Pyxidicoccus xibeiensis: one gene and its partner. Each later gene encodes a partner of the first gene's protein in a complex. Links are inferred from orthologs where the notes say so. Each region holds a gene or a part of one and is shown on either strand. Other genes may lie near its edges.

What was found.
Region 2: the proteins of tsaD (region 1) and tsaE are in contact, whole or in part, in a crystal structure (PDB 6N9A), measured with the Thermotoga maritima proteins. The link is inferred for Pyxidicoccus xibeiensis from one-to-one orthologs. Residues at the interface, in WP_004082750.1 of Thermotoga maritima: Cys10, Asp11, Arg49, His50, Leu82, Gly84, Gly135, Gly136, Glu154, Thr155, Leu156, Asp157, Asp158, Ser159, Glu162, Asp165, Lys166, Arg169, Leu170, Tyr175, Lys213, Thr214, Leu217, Tyr218, Gln221, Arg222, Asn324; in WP_004082108.1 of Thermotoga maritima: Leu37, Gly38, Lys46, Lys57, Val59, Lys60, Ser61, Thr63, Phe64, Thr65, Leu66, Met67, Val69, Pro71, Tyr82, Arg83, Leu84, Asp86, Asp88, Phe89, Asp93, Ile128, Asp130, Glu131, Arg134.

The regions. Positions count from the first base shown.
Region 1 is NZ_JAJVKV010000003.1:269,386-276,976, reverse strand. What follows is about bases 3,139-5,928. They hold tsaD (tRNA (adenosine(37)-N6)-threonylcarbamoyltransferase complex transferase subunit TsaD), read left to right. Parts: upstream 3,139-3,930; coding sequence 3,931-4,926; downstream 4,927-5,928. Other genes in these bases: LXT23_RS13790 (hypothetical protein), read right to left, coding at 5,802-5,928; rsmA (16S rRNA (adenine(1518)-N(6)/adenine(1519)-N(6))-dimethyltransferase RsmA), read left to right, coding at 4,937-5,797; LXT23_RS13805 (response regulator), read left to right, coding at 3,139-3,885. Outside these bases: LXT23_RS13810 (J domain-containing protein), read left to right, coding at 1-943; more of LXT23_RS13805, read left to right, coding at 1,159-3,138; more of LXT23_RS13790, read right to left, coding at 5,929-6,080; LXT23_RS13785 (deoxynucleoside kinase), read left to right, coding at 6,305-6,949; panB (3-methyl-2-oxobutanoate hydroxymethyltransferase), read left to right, coding at 7,115-7,591.
Region 2 is NZ_JAJVKV010000002.1:337,732-345,531, forward strand. The notes cover bases 1-2,999. They hold tsaE (tRNA (adenosine(37)-N6)-threonylcarbamoyltransferase complex ATPase subunit type 1 TsaE), read left to right. Parts: upstream 1-1,264; coding sequence 1,265-1,735; downstream 1,736-2,999. Other genes in these bases: LXT23_RS09575 (NAD(P)H-hydrate dehydratase), read left to right, coding at 1-1,268; LXT23_RS09585 (tetratricopeptide repeat protein), read right to left, coding at 1,784-2,434; LXT23_RS09590 (pentapeptide repeat-containing protein), read right to left, coding at 2,484-2,999. Also shown: more of LXT23_RS09590, read right to left, coding at 3,000-3,644; LXT23_RS09595 (class II glutamine amidotransferase), read right to left, coding at 3,747-4,610; hutI (imidazolonepropionase), read right to left, coding at 4,698-5,963; LXT23_RS09605 (hypothetical protein), read right to left, coding at 5,967-6,701; hutU (urocanate hydratase), read right to left, coding at 6,716-7,800. UniProt on the Escherichia coli protein: Required for the formation of a threonylcarbamoyl group on adenosine at position 37 (t(6)A37) in tRNAs that read codons beginning with adenine.

The DNA of each region.
Region 1 (7,591 bases):
CGTGGCGGCAGATCCCTCAAACCCCGACGAGGCAGCCAAGCTCCGGCGCCAGCGCCTGCTGCGCCGCGCGATGGAGAACATGGGCGTCCTCGGCGCACGTGCTCCCGCCGTGGTGGGTGCCACACCCACGACCGAGCCCGCCGCGCCCGCGCCTACACCGGCCCCGGTCTCCGAGCCGCCCAAGCCGGACGAGGCGCGGCTCGCCCAGCAGATCGAGCAGCGCTACGCCGACATCCAGGCCAAGCGGGACCACTTCTTCGTGCTTGGGGTCCCTCAGGACGCCCCGCGCGACCAGGTGAAGTCCGCCTTCCTCAGCCTCGCCAAGCTCTTCCACCCGGACCGCCTGCCGCCGACCATGCCGCACCTGGCGCCGAAGATGACCTCCGTCTTCGAGGCCATCCGCGAGGCCTACGAGGTCCTCTACGACGACGCCCGGCGCAAGGCCTATCTCCAGAACCTCCAGGCCCAGCAGTCCCTGCCGAAGACGCCCGCGCCGACCTCCTCCTCCGCGTCCCCGTCGTCCCGCCCCGCGGGCCGGCCCGACAGCAGCCCGGACGACCTCTACAAGATGGGCGAGGTCTTCTTCCGCAAGCGCGACTTCACCACCGCGTCGGACCACTACGACCGCGCCTGGTCCCTGGACGCCAAGCCCCTGTACCTGGCCGCTCGCGCCTGGGCCATCTACATGGACCCGGCCCGCAAGGCGGACATGGCCAAGGCCAAGCAGATGATGGCGGAGGCCGTGCGCACCGACCCCAACTGCGACCGCGCCCACTACCAGCTCGGCGTCATCGCCCGTGTCGAGGGCGACATGGACCGCGCCGAGCGCCACTTCCGTGAAGCAGTGCGCGCCAACTCCAAGCACCTGGAGGCCAATCAGGAGCTGCGCCTCATCGAAATGCGCAAGAAGAACCCGCCCAAGAAAGGCGGCTTCTTCCGCTGATGACCGCCCCGGCACCCCGCGTCCTCACGCGGGGTGTGGGTGTCTCGCAACAGGCACTCCAGGCTCTTCGATGAAACCCGGCGCGGCGACGCCTGTCCGCCTGGGGGACAGCCAGATTCCCCCTCGCCGCAAGCCATTGACATGCCTGGAAAGCGGGCAGGATGCTCCCGCGTCAGGCTCTCTGTAGAAGTCCGCAGTGACGAAAGGCATGTAACGTGGCCAAGCAGCACCTGCTCCTGGTCGATGGTGACGCAAAGAGCCTCCGCGTGATGGAGGTCAGCCTGAAGAAGGCTGGCTTCTCCGTGACGACGGCCATCCACGGCAAGGATGCGCTCGAGAAGGTTCAGATCAGCCCACCGGACCTCGTGCTGGCGGACACGAAGATGCCGGAGATGGACGGCTTCGAGCTGTGCAAGGCGCTCAAGTCCGACGAGCGCTTCAAGTTCATCCCGTACGTCTTCCTGACGAACCAGAAGTCCGTCGAGTTCAAGGTGCGCGGCCTGGAGCTCGGTGGCGACGACTACCTGACGAAGCCGATCTACATCAAAGAGATCGTCACCCGCGTGAAGATGATCCTCCAGAAGGCGGAGAAGGAGAGGATCGAGAAGCGGGAGACGACGAAGGGCGGCTTCGCCGGCAGCCTCGCCGACATGGGCGTGGTGGACCTGGTGCAGACGTTCGAGATTGGCCGCAAGACGGGCCTCATCAACATCCAGGGCGAGCGCACCGGCACCGTCTACTTCAAGGACGGACGGGTCATCGACGCGGAGCTGGGGCGGCTGAAGGGGGAGAACGCCTTCTACCGCATGCTGAATACCTTCGAGGGTCAGTTCGAGGTGCAGTTCAGCGCGCTGGACAGGCCGGAGCGCATCGAGATCTCCACCCAGGGCCTGCTGATGGAGGGCATGCGCCGCCTGGACGAGTGGGGGCGCATGCTCGAGCAGCTCCCGCCGCTGGAGACGGTGTTCGAGATTGACTACCACCAGCTCGCCGACCGCCTCTCGGAGATTCCGGACGAGGTGAACGGGTTGCTGCGCCTCTTCGACGGCAAGCGCACCCTGAGCCGCGTGGTGGAGGACTCGGACTTCGAGGACCTGGCCGCGCTGGGCATCATCAGCAAGCTGTACTTCGAGGGCCTCATCCGCGAGCTGGGCAATGCCCCGCTGGAGCCGGTGCAGAGCAGCAAGCCCGGCATCGAGCAGTGGCTCAACGCGGCCCCGCCGCCTGAAGCGCCCGTGGAGCCCGCGCCGCCCGCGCCCGTGGCGGCGGCCCCCGTGGAGCCCCTGGCTCCCGAAGTCCCCGTGGCGGTCGAGCCGCCCGCCGCCGTGGAGCCGCCGCCCGCCGTGGCGCCCGTGCCGACGCCGGCCCCGCGCACCATGCCGCCGAGCGTGCTCTCGCCGCCCGCGGGCGTGGAGGACGAGGCGGCCACGTCCCCTGGCGCCGCGGCCCAGCCCGCGAATGTCGTCGTCTTCCCCGCGAGGCCCCGGCGTGGCCCCGCGGACGAGGAGCCGGTGGAGGCGCCGCCGCTGGCGCCGGTGGAGGAGGGCTCGGCCTTCCTGGTGGAGCCCCCGCCGGCCCACCGCGCCGTGGAGCACGCGCACCGCAGCCTCCTGCTGGACTGGAGCCGCGTGGACACGGAGGGCATCGGCTCGGCCTCCACGTGGGGCCCGGGCTCCGTCTGGTCTCCCGCGCCACGGTCCCTCGGGGCCTCCAGCAGCTCGGGCTCCGCGTTCTCCCAGGGGGCCCCGGCCCCGGAGCCCACGTCCCCGCCGCGCGCGCCCATCTTCGGCGGCGCGGCCGTGGGGCCCAATCCCTTCCCACCCGTGCCTCCTCCCGCGCCGGCGCCGCCGTCGTCCGAGGTGACGCTGGTGAGCGGCAGGGGCTCCGCGCCGCCGGTGGCGCCCGTGTCGCTGGACCTCGGGCCCATCGCGGACATCGAGGAGACGCCCGCCCCGCAGCAGCTCGCGCTGCCGCCGTACCCGGGCCATGGTGCTCCCGCGCCCGCCGTGCCCCCGGTGGCGCCGGACATCTCCGAGGAGCCGCGGACGCCGACCTCGGTGCCGCCGCCCGTCTCCGTCGCGCCGGCCGCGGTGCAGCCCGCCGAGCCGAAGCCCCCGGCGCACCCGCCCGCCGCCGAGGTGAAGCCCGCGCCCGTGGCGGCTGCGAAGCCCGCCGAGGTGAAGCCCGCCCCGGTGGCGGAGTCGGATGATGCGGCGCTCGCCGCGGCCGTGCGCCCCAAGCGCACCGGCCTCTACGTGGGCCTCGGCCTGGCGCTCATCGGCGCCGTCGCCGCGGTGGTGCTGGGCGGGAGCTCCGGGAAGGGGCAGGACCCCGTTCCGAAGCCGCCGGTGGAGACGCCGAAGCCCGTCCAGGCGGTGAAGCCGCCGGAGACGGACCCCCTCCCGACGCCCGCCGTCGAGGACGCGGGGACGGCCACGGCCACCGCGCCCACGCCGCCGCCCGCCGCCACGCCGGATGCGGGGACGGCCGTCGCGGAGACGCCGCCGCCGGACACCGGCGAGACGCCTCCCACGCCGCCGGAGCCGAGCGCGCCGCCGGTGGACCCGGAGGTGGAGTACGCCACCCTCGTGAAGCAGGCGCGGGCGGCCATCGTCTCCAACCGCCACAAGTCGGCCGTGGCCAGCTACCGCAAGGCGCTGGCCCTCAAGCCCGCGTCCCTGGAGGCGAAGGCCGGCCTGGGCACGGCGCTGGTCAACGGCTTCGGGACGGAGGCGGCCTGCCGCGAGGCCTCCAAGCTGCTTCAGGACGTCGTCCGGGAGGAGGAGCGGAATGCCCGCGCCTGGCTGACGCTCGGCATGGCGTACCAGTTCAGCAAGCGAAATACCCAGGCGGTCGAGGCCTACAAGAGGTACTTGTTCCTCGAACCGACGGGGTCCTCGGCCAACGAGGTCCGCATGATGCTCAAGGAACTGGGCAACTGAGCGGGCTGGCGGCCCACCTCGTCCGCTTTCGGAGAAGTCGCCGCCTTGCTCGTCCTCGGCCTGGAAACCTCCTGTGATGAGACCGCCGCCGCCGTCGTGGAGGACGGCCGGCGCGTGCTCTCCGACGTCGTCTCCACCCAGGTGGACATCCACCGGCGCTGGGGTGGGGTGGTGCCGGAGCTGGCCAGCCGCAACCACATCGTCCAGGTGATGCCCGTCGTCCACGAGGCCCTCACCCGCGCGCAGAAGACGCTCGACGACGTGGACCTCATCGCCGTGACGTCCGGCCCCGGCCTCATCGGCGCGCTGCTGGTGGGCCTGCAGGTGGCCAAGGGGCTGAGCCTCGCCACCGGCAAGCCCTTCGTCGGCGCCAACCACCTGGAGGGCCACCTGCTGGCCATCCGCCTCATCGAGGAGGCCCCCGAGCCGCCGTTCCTCGGGCTCGTCGTCTCCGGCGGCCACACCAGCCTCTACGAGGTCCAGGACTACGGCCGCTACCGGCTGGTGGGCAGCACCCGCGACGACGCGGCCGGCGAGGCGTACGACAAGACGGCGCGCATCCTCGGACTGCCGTACCCGGGCGGGCTGCCCATCGACCAGCTCGCGCAGAAGGGAGACCCCGCGGCCATCCGCTTCCCGCGCGCGCTGCCCGGCGACAACTTCGACGTGTCCTTCTCCGGGCTGAAGACGGCCGTGCTGCACCACGTGCAGAAGCACGGCCTTCCCGAGGGCCAGGCGCTGGCGGACCTGTGCGCGTCCTTCCAGGAGGCGGTGGCGGACGTGCTGTCGAAGAAGCTGGTGGCCGCCGCGCGCCGGCTGGGCCACAAACAACTGGTGCTGTGCGGAGGCGTGGCGGCCAACTCGCGGCTGCGCGCGCTGTGCCGCGAGCGCGCACAGGAGCGGGGGCTGGACATGTTCCTGCCGCCGGTGCGGCTGTGCACGGATAACGGCGCCATGATTGCCGTGGCGGGGTATGAGGCGTACCGCCGCGGACTGCGCGGAGACTTCCGCCTGGCGGCAGACCCGGCCTGGCGCATGTAAAGGAGACCGGGTGGAATCACCGCGAGACATCCTCAAACGACATGGCCTGCGCCCCAAGCACAGCTGGGGACAGAACTTCCTGGGCGACGAGGAGGCCCTGGAGACCATCGCCGACGCGCTCGCGCTGCGCGAGGGCGAGCCGGTGGTGGAGCTGGGCCCCGGCCTGGGCCACCTGACGCGCTTCCTCGCCGCGACGAAGGCGCGCGTCACCGCGGTGGAGCGGGACCGCGACATGGTGACGGTGCTGGAGAAGGAGGCCATCCCCGGCGTGCGCGTGGTGTCCGGCAACGCCGCCACCGTGGACTTCGCGGAGGTGGCCGGCGCCCCCGAGGTGGCCGTGGTGGGCAACCTGCCGTACCACCTGTCCAGCTCCATCCTCTTCCGCGTGCTGGAGCAGCGTTCCCGCGTGACGCGCGCCGTCTTCACCCTCCAGAAGGAAGTCGTCGAGCGGCTGGCCGCCGAGCCCGGCAACCGCGACTACGGGCTGCTCACCGTGCTGCTCGGCCTGCACTTCGACGCGGAGAACATCCTCACGCTGGAGTCGTGGCGCTTCCACCCGCCGCCGAAGGTGGACTCCGCGGTGCTGCGCCTCACGCGCCTCAAGGCCCCGCGCGCGCCCATCGTCGACGACGCCCGCTTCATCCGGGTGGTGAAGGCGTCGTTCGCCCACCGGCGCAAGACGCTGCTCAACTCGCTCAAGTCGGACCCCACGCTGGGCACGCCCGAGGTGCTCGCCGCCGCGCTGGCCACGGCCGGCATCGACCCGCAGCGCCGCGCGGAGACGCTGGCGCCCGAGGAGTTCGCCGCGATTGAGCGCGCGCTGGGGCCCGTCGTCACGCCGGTGCCGGCGCCCGAGAAGCTGTCGGAGTAGGGCGCTACCGCTGCCGCATTCCCAGCGCCTGGAGCAGGCCGCCCTGCTGCTCCAGGAAGGCGCGGAACTCGGCCTCGGGAATGCGCATGCGCGCCAGCACGTCGCGGAGGATTTCCTCCACGGTGCCGTCCTGCCGGCGCTTGAGCTCCAGGGCCGTCTTCAGCAGCACCACGCCATAGAGCGGGTCCGGCTCCACCGGCGGTGCGGGTGTCGTCCTGGGGGTCGCGCTCTGACGGGCCTCTTCCAGCACCACCACCGTCTTCGCCCGCTGCCTGCCGCTCATGTCCGGAGACCGTCCCGCGCGCTCGCCATGAAGTCGCGCGGACCGTAGGGGATGCTCTCCGGAGCGTCAAGCGAGCCGGGCATCCCGGACACCGGGTGCGGCCGCGGAAAATTGCCGGATTCGGCCGGGCATGTTGTGTTATCCGCCCGGATGCGTGGCCGTGCCCTCGCGAGTGGTGGGCGCGCGGCCTCACTGTGCATTCCGCGGTCGGGAGGCCTCGGCGGATGGACTACCGGTACATCGTGGTCGAGGGGCCCATTGGCGTGGGCAAGACGAGCCTGTCCAACATCCTCGCGGAGCGCCTGTCCGGCCGGCGCATCCTCGAAATCGTGGAGGAGAATCCCTTCCTCTCCAGCTTCTATACGGACCGGCAGAAGTTCGCGTTCCAGACGCAGATCTTCTTCCTGCTGTCGCGCTTCCGGCAGCAGCAGGAGCTGTTCCAGCAGGACCTCTTCAGCTCGATGACGGTCAGCGACTACCTGTTCGCCAAGGACCGCATCTTCGCGCACCTCAACCTGGACGCCCACGAGCTGGCCCTCTACGAGCGCGTCTTCGAGGCGCTCGGGCCCCGCGTGGCCAAGCCGGACCTCGTCATCTACCTCCAGGCCCGCCTGGACGTGCTGCTGCATCGCATCAAGAAGCGCGGCCGCGAGTTCGAACGGAAGTTCGACTCCGGGTACCTGGAGGGGCTGGTCCACTCCTACAACACCTTCTTCTTCCACTACACGGAGACGCCACTGTTGGTGGTGGACACCTCGGACATCGACTTCGTCAACAACGAGGCGGACCGGGAGGACCTGCTGGCCACCATCCGGAAGGCGAAACCGGGCACCCAGCATTACCTTCCGAAGGCATCCCGACGGGCCTGAAGCCGGGCTCCCGCCAGGACGCTCGTCCTCCGGGCCCCACGGCCGCCCGAAGGGCGTTAGAGTGCGGTGACGGGCCCTGGGCTTCCGGCGATCTCCATTGGGGACGGCGAGGGGCGAAGGGGTCCGGCAGTGGCCGTCCCACCCGTCGACACAAGGAGGTGAACCGTGAAGGACAAGGTCACCATCCACACGCTGAAGCGCTTCAAGCAGATCGGCCAGAAGATCTGCATGGTTACCGCCTACGACGCCACGTTCGCCCACATCCTGGACCAGGCGGGAGCGGACGTGCTGCTCGTCGGTGACTCGCTGGGCATGGTCGTCCAGGGGCATGACTCCACGCTGCCCGTGACGATGGACCAGATGGTCTATCACTCCAAAGCGGTGACTCGCGGTGCGCGCCGGGCCCACGTGGTGGGGGATTTGCCCTTCATGAGCTACCAGGTGTCTCCCCAGGAGGCGGTGCGCAACGCCGGCCGGCTGGTGTCCGAGGGGGGCGTGGGCAGCGTCAAGCTGGAGGGTGGCGCCGAGTTCGCGGAGACGGTGCGCGCGATTACCCGCGCCAGCATCCCCGTCATGGGCCACCTGGGGCTGACGCCGCAGTCCGTGCACAAGATGGGCGGCTATGTCGTGCAGGGCCGCGAC
Region 2 (7,800 bases), on another replicon or contig:
CCGAGTCGCGGCGAAATCTGGAGGCGCTGAAGGGCTTCGGCGTGGTGCCGCACGCGCTGGCCGCGCTGCCGGAGCTGGGGCACGGAGACGTGGTGGTGGACGCGCTGTTCGGCACGGGCCTGAGCCGCGCGCCCGCGGGCGACTTCGCGGAGGCCATCGGTGTGATTGCCCGCTGGCGGCGGGCAGGCGCGAAGGTGGTGGCGGCGGACGTGCCGTCCGGCCTGCAGAGCGACACGGGCGAGCCCTTCGCTCCGTGCGTCGAGGCGGATGTCACGGTGGCCTTCGGCTTCCTCAAGCCGGCGCAGGTGCTGGAGCCCGGGGCCTCGCTGTGCGGGCGGGTGCGGCGGGTGGACATCGGCATGGGGGGCGAGTCGGCGAAGGACCTCGCCGGGCCCAGGCTGTTGGTGGTGGAGGAGGCGGACGCTCGCGACACGCTGCCGGTGCGGAAGGCGGACACGCACAAGGGCACCTACGGGCACGTGCTGGTGGTGGCGGGGAGCCGGGGGAAGACGGGCGCGGCGGCGCTGGTGGCCAAGGCGGCGCTTCGCTCAGGCGCCGGGCTCGTCACGGTGGCCTCGCGTGGGGAGGCGCTGGACAGCATCCAGGCGCACTCGGCGGAGATCATGGGGGTGCCGCTGGAGGCCTCGGGGCCGCTGGCGATGGGAGACCTGGACGCGCTGCTGGCCGCGGCCGAGGGCAAGGATTCGCTCGTCATCGGGCCGGGGATTCCTCGGGGGCCGGAGACGGGCGCGTTGATTGGCGAGCTGCTGTCGCGGCTGGAGCTGCCCGCCGTGCTGGACGCGGACGCGCTCAATGCGGTGGCCTCGGACCTGTCGGTGCTGCGCCGGGCGAAGGGGCCGGTGGTGCTCACGCCGCACCCGGGGGAGATGTCCCGGCTGACGGGGCGGTCCACGAAGGAGGTCCAGACACGGCGGTTGGAGCTGGTGAAGCAGCTGGCCGCCGGAGTCGGGGTGACGGTGGTGCTCAAGGGCGACAGGACGCTGACGGCGCACCCGGACGGGCGCGTGTTCATCAACACCACGGGGAACCCGGGCATGGCCACGGGGGGCTCGGGGGACGTGCTGGGCGGCGTGTGTGGCGCGTTCCTGGCGCAGGGGATTCCCGTTCCGGAGGCCATCTGGACGGCGGTGTATGCCCACGGGCTCGCGGGAGACCTGGTGGCGGCGCGGCGGGGTCAGCTGGGGCTGGTGGCCGGGGACCTCATCGAGCAGGGCCTCTGCGAGGTCTGGGTCCGGTGGGGACGATGAGCACGGTCCGGACGCTGAAGCTGTCGTCACCCGAGGAGACGCATGCCCTGGGCGTGCGGCTGGGGAAGCTGCTCCAGCCCGGTGACTTCGTGGGCCTGATTGGCGACCTGGGGGCGGGGAAGACGCACCTGGTGCGGGGCGTGGCGGAGGGCGCGGAGGTGCCTCGCTCGGAGGTGGCCAGCCCCACGTTCGCGATTGTGTATCCGTACTCGGGAAGGATTCCGCTGTACCACGCGGACCTGTACCGGCTGGCGAACTACGACGACCTGTACTCCACAGGCTTCCTGGACCTGGTGGAGGGGCGCGACGGCGCCGTGCTGGTGGAGTGGCTGGACCGCATCCCCGAGGCTGCGCCCCGTGAGCACCTGCGCCTCACGCTGAAGCACGCGGGCGGCGAGGTGCGGGAGCTTTCGGCCGAGGCGTTCGGTGCGCGGCCTGCGGCACTGCTCGCCGCGTGGATGCCCTGAGGCGGGTCGCAAGCGCGGGGCGGCGGTGCACCGGCGCCGGCTGCGTCGTCAGCGTCGCGCCAGCGTCGAGCGCACCCAACGCCACGCGGCTCCCACGCCCGGCGAGATGCGCAGCAGCGTCCAGTGCACCCGCGCCAGCTGCGGTCCCCCGGGCCCGTGGGCCAGCGGCTCGAGCAGCGCCAACGCCTCGGAGCGTTGTCCCTCACGCGCGAGCAGCAGGGCCAGGTCCAGCTTCGGCTCGAACAGCGTCGGCTCGAAGGCCAGCGCCTCCTGCAGGAGGGTGATGGCGTCGCGCCGCTCATTCCGGCGGCGGAAGTGGAAGCGTCCTCGGAGCAGGGCCCGCACCGCGTCCGCGCGGTAGCCCTTGGTGAGGTTGAGCTGCGCCAGCTGCTGCCAGAGGCTTATCTGGTGGGGGAACGTGTCCGCGGCCTGCGTATAGACAGCAATGGCCTTGTCCGCGAAGCCCCTGTCCAGGTGGGCCTGCGCCGCGGTGTGGAAGCTCTGGAGCGCGGCTTCGGGCTGTCTGGCTCGCGCCAGCAGCGGTGCAAGCTTGCCGTGGACGACGGGGTCCTTGGGCTCCAGCTCCAGCGCCCTGCGATACGCCGCAATGGCCTTCTTGACCCGACCCTTGGCGCGCGCGCGATCCGCCTCGGCGACGAGTTCGGAGCGCGTCCTCGGGGCTTTCTGGCGGAAGAGCATTGCGTCACAGCCTACTTCGCCAGCCAGGCTGGTTCCGCAGCCCCGCCGCTTACTCCAACCGGGGTGGTGTGAAATGCCAGTCCGCCTGGATTCTCGGGTCGACCTGCTCCTGCAGGCGCTTCAACCACTGGCGGGCTTGTTGCGCGGAGACGCTCGCGGGCGCTCCTGACGACTCGCTGGGCTGCTCCCGCAACTGGAGGGCCCATTCCAGGCACTCGCGGACCTGCGGTGCTTCCGGGCCGCGGTCCGGCGCCAACCGGGTGGGCCTTGAACGGCTCGCCTCGACCCGCGTTCGTGCCCGGGTTGCGAAGTCAGGGTCCGTCAGGAGTGCGACCACCGTGAGCTGGGGAAGAACCCAGGTCCCGTGGTCCAGGCGTTCCCACAGGGCCGTCAAGGTGTGCTCGCTCGTTCCACCCAGCACCATGGCCGTCGCCGCCATCAGGTCGATGTGCCAGAGCCGCTCCTTCCACAGCGCGGCCACCTCCGCCTGCAGGTTGGTGCTGGCCTCCACGCCCGCCTCCACATGGAGGAGGGCGTCCCGGTGCGTGAGGCGGACAAGCTGAAACCGGGGCGCCATCAGCAATGGCTCGACGAATGACGGGAAGCCCACCCGTCGCGCGTGGCGGACGAAGTCCCGGTCCGTGCGCGGATAGACGCGCGGCGGGTCGAACTGGCAGTTCGTGAGGAGCGCGTCCTCCAGATCACAGAGGTACAGGCTCGTGTCCCGCAGGTCGGCGTTGCGCAGGTCCGCGTGGTTCAGCGAGGCCCGGTCGAACCGCGCATCCCGGAGCCGCGCGCGGCGAAACGAGCTTCGCGCCAGGTTCGACGCGGTGAACACCGCCCCTTCGAGGCTGGCATCGTCCCAGCGCGTCCCCAGGGCCACGCAGGCCGTCAGGTTTGCCCGCTCCAGGCGCGCATAGGTCAGCGAGGCCTCGGACAGTGTGGCGAGCTCCATCCGCGCCTCCTGCAGGCCACAGTCATCCAGCAGCGCACCGTCCAGCCGGGCCCTCACGAGGTCCGCACCGGACAGCTCCTGCTGCGTCAGGTCGATGCCGCGCAGGTCGCCCCGGTTGTCGCCCAGCGCTTCCGTCCCCGGGAACCCCGCGAGCACGTCACGCCAGGCGCCGCACAGGCCCATGGCCATGAGCTGCTCGCGCCGACGCTGGCCGTCAGGAGTGTTCCACCGTGCGACGAGCTGCTCGGCGCGCATCAACGGGGCTGCCTCCTGCGCACGGTGACTGCGGTACGCGTCAGGGATGATGACCCCTGCACGCTGCCACCGAAGTGCACCGTCGGGAAGCCGCCGCCACCCTCACGCCGCGTTGCGCGGCGCACCCGGATTCACGGGAGGGAACAGGTCGCCCCCGGCCAGCTCGTGCACGCGCCAGCGGTGGAACACGAGGCTCGCATCCACGGCGATGACGTCTTCCTCGTTCACCGGGGCCCAGTAGGGCCCGCCGCACAGCGACTCGCTGGCGACGATGAACTGCTCCACCCGGGTGCCCACGGACGGCAGCCCATCCACCACGTTGCGCGTCGGGCCCGTGGACACCAGCAGCGTGCGGTTGCGGCGCGAGGCCACCATCACCTCGCCATTGGTGACGAGGAAGTTCATCGCGGAGCGGACCTCCACGCCGGGCGCGTCCGTAATCGCCGCCACCAGCGACATGGTCTCCGCCACCGCGCGCGCCACGCCCTCCACGGGCACCGAGTGCTCGAGCGAGTGCCTGGCCGACAGCCGGGTGAGGAAGAGGTAGAAGCAGCGCTCGCTGTCCGTGGTGCCGCGGATGTGACCGCGCAGGGCCGGGCTGATGAGCGCTTCCACGGCCGCCCGGTGCTTCGCGAACTCGCGCAGCGTCCCGTTGTGTCCGAAGGACCAGCGGCCATGGTGGAAGGGGTGCGAGTTGCGCAGCTCCACCGCGCCCACCGACGCGAGCCGGATGTGCGCCACCACCGTGTGCGAGGACACACGGCTGCTCACACGCTCGAAGTCAGGGTCGCTGTGCGCCGGGCCCACACCATGGGCCACCAGTGGGAGCGGCTCGGCACCGTATGCGGCGATTCCCCATCCGTCCTTGTGCTCTCGCGACTGGATGAGCAGCGAGTTCTTCTCCGTCACCAGCGCGGGGTGGACGGCAGCGGGAATCGAGGAGCGGAATCCAAATAGTCGGCACATGGCAGCGGCAGGTATTTATAACGCCCGGCCCACAGGAGAAGTTCTCATGTCTCACCGGGCGGTGTCGCGTGTCAAAGCGACGCCACTTCACGCGCAGGAATTCATCTCCTGCCGGACGACGACACGTCCGGCTTTCACCACCACTCGCGCGTGACCTACCCCTAGATGGTAGGGCAGGTGCCGATACGAGGCACAGCTGTAGACCACCAGGTCGCCTGGGTCTCCCTCGGTCAGCCGTCCATGTGATTGCAGTCCCAACGACAGAGCGGCGCCTCGGGTAGCAGCCCAGTAGGCCTCCGCCGCGCTCAGCCCGTTCTCCAGACAGGCCAGGCCCAGCACCAGGGCCACGTTCTCACTCATCGCCGAGCCCGGATTCACGTTTGAACCCAAAGCGACGTTGATTCCCGCGTCTCGCAGCTTCCGGCCCGGGGCGTACGGCCGCATGCGCAGGAAGAGGGTGGAGGTGGGCACCAGGACGGCGGACACGTTGGCCGCGGCCAGCGCGCGGATGCCCGCGTCCGTCACCTGCTCCAGGTGGTCAGCCGTTGCGGCTCCAAGCTCCGCCGCGAGTTCCGAGGCTCCACAGGCAGTGAGCTGGTCCGCGTGCAGCCGGGGCGTCATGCCCAGCGCGCGGGCGGCGGTGAGGATGCGGCGGGCCTCGTCCACGGTGAAGGCGCTGTCCTCCGCGAAGACGTCGCAGAAGCGGGCCAGGCCCTCACGCGCCACGGCGGGGAGGATTTCGTCGATGCACAGCCGCACGTACTCCTCGCGCCGGCCTTTGTACTCCTCCGGCACCGCGTGCGCGCACAGCAGCGTGGGCACCAGCTCCATCGGCGTGAGCGCGCCCAGCCGCCGCACCACGCGCAGCATCTTCAGCTCGTTCTCCACGTCGAGCCCGTAGCCGCTCTTCACCTCCGCCACCGTCACGCCGTGCGCCAGCAGCCGGTGGATGCGGGGCAGGGCGAGCCGCACCAGCTCGTCCTCGCTGGCGGCGCGCGTGGCCCGCACCGTGCTGACGATGCCGCCACCCGCCTTGGCAATCTCCAGATACGTGGCGCCCTGGTTGCGCAGGTCGAACTCCGCGGAGCGCTCGCCCGCGAAGACCAGGTGCGTGTGCGGGTCCACGAAGCCGGGGCCCACGAAGCCGCCCTGGGCGTCCACCACCTCGGTGCCGGGGCCCAGCGCGCCGGGGGGCAGGCCCGCCTCCGGGCCCACGTATGCAATGCGGCCCCCGCGCACGCCCACGCAGGCGCCGGGGCGGGGGGTGAGGGCGGCCTCCGCGCGCTCGCGGTGCGTGCCCTCCACCGTGAGGACCTCGGAGGTGTTGCGAACCCACAGCTCCAGCGCGTCCATGTGTCAGCGACCTCCGCGCACGCCCATGATGGGGACATTCCAGCTGGCCCCGCCGTCCGCCTTCACCCGGCCGAAGCCGCCGGAGAGCTCCGCGCTCTCCAGCCAGCTCAGGGTGAACCGCGCGGCCACCACTCCGCCGTAATACACGGAGCTGTCACTGATTCCGCTCGATGACACCGTGTTCCACGCGAAGAAGGGCACCAGGCCCAGCGACACGTTCTTCTCCGGCTGCACGGTGAAGGCACACGACGCCTCCGCGCCGAACATGCTGCCCGGGCCGCCACGGCTGTTGTCGATGCCGAAGTCCGAGGCCCCGCGCAGCGACAGCGCGGGGGCCAGGCCCAGCCGCTCCGAGCCCACGTAGTACGACGCGCCCGCATACAGCCCGTAGCCGGGCAGGGGCAGGGGCAGGAAGAACTCCCCCTGCAGGCCGGTGTGCAGGTGCAGCCGCTCGGTGAGCGGCCACGTCATCGCGGCGTCGAGCACCATGCCCCACTGCTGCGTGGAGAAGCTGGCCTCGTCGCCCCGGAACCGGTCTCCCTCGCCGATGAAAGGCTGGGAGCCGGAGATGGGCGCGCTGAGCCGGGGGCCCGTGCGCACGCCCACCTGCGCGAGCGTCCGGTCCGGGGCCCCGGGCCCCAGCCGCATCACCATGGGCCCCATGGCCGTGGGGGCACACCCCGCCAGCGCGCCGAGCGCGGCGGCCAGCAGCAGCCAGCAGTGACTCGAGCGGTGCATGGCGGCCTCCAGGCTCACACGGTGATGCCGGGAATCTTCACGCCGCGCTGCTTCGCCACGTCGATGGCCTCGTCGTAGCCCGCGTCCGCGTGGCGCAGCACGCCCATGCCCGGGTCGCTGGTGAGCACGCGCTCAATCCGGCGCGCGGCCTCGGGCGTGCCGTCCGCGACGATGACCTGGCCGGCGTGCAGCGAGTAGCCCATGCCCACGCCGCCGCCGTGGTGGAAGGACACCCACGAGGCGCCGTTCACCGCGTTCACCAGCGCGTTGAGGATGGGCCAGTCCGCCACCGCGTCCGTGCCGTCCTTCATCGCCTCCGTCTCGCGGTTGGGCGACGCCACCGAGCCGCAGTCCAGGTGGTCGCGGCCGATGACGATGGGCGCCTTCACCTCGCCCTTGCGCACCAGCTCGTTGAAGGCGAGGCCCGCCTTCGCGCGCTCGCCGTAGCCCAGCCAGCAGATGCGCGCCGGCAGGCCCTGGAAGGCGATGCGGTCTCCCGCCATGCCCAGCCAGCGCTGGAGCGACGCCTTCTGCGGGAACAGCTCGCTCACGACCTTGTCCGTGCGGCGGATGTCCTCCGGGTCTCCGGAGAGGGCCACCCAGCGGAACGGGCCCATGCCCTCGCAGAAGAGCGGGCGGATGTACGCGGGGACGAAGCCGGGGAACTCGAAGGCGTTCGCCATGCCGCCGAGCTTCGCCTGGCCGCGCAGGTTGTTGCCGTAGTCGAACACGTGGCTGCCGGCGCGCTGGAAGTCGTTCATCGCCTCCACGTGCATGATCATCGACTCGCGCGCGCGGCGCACGTACGCCTCCGGGTCCCTGCGGCGCAGCTCGGCGGCGGCCTCCAGCGACAGGTCCGTGGGGATGTAGCCGTTGAGCGGGTCATGCGCGCTCGTCTGGTCCGTGACGAGGTCCGGCTTGATGCCCCGGCGGTACAGCTCGCGGAACACCGAGGCCGCGTTGCCGATGATGGCGATGGAGCGGCCCACGCGCTTCTGCTGGGCGTCCTTCGCCAGCGCGAGCGCCTCGTCCAGGTCCTTGGCCACGACGTCCAGGTAGCGCGTCTCCACGCGGCGGCGGGCGCGGGCGGGGTCTATCT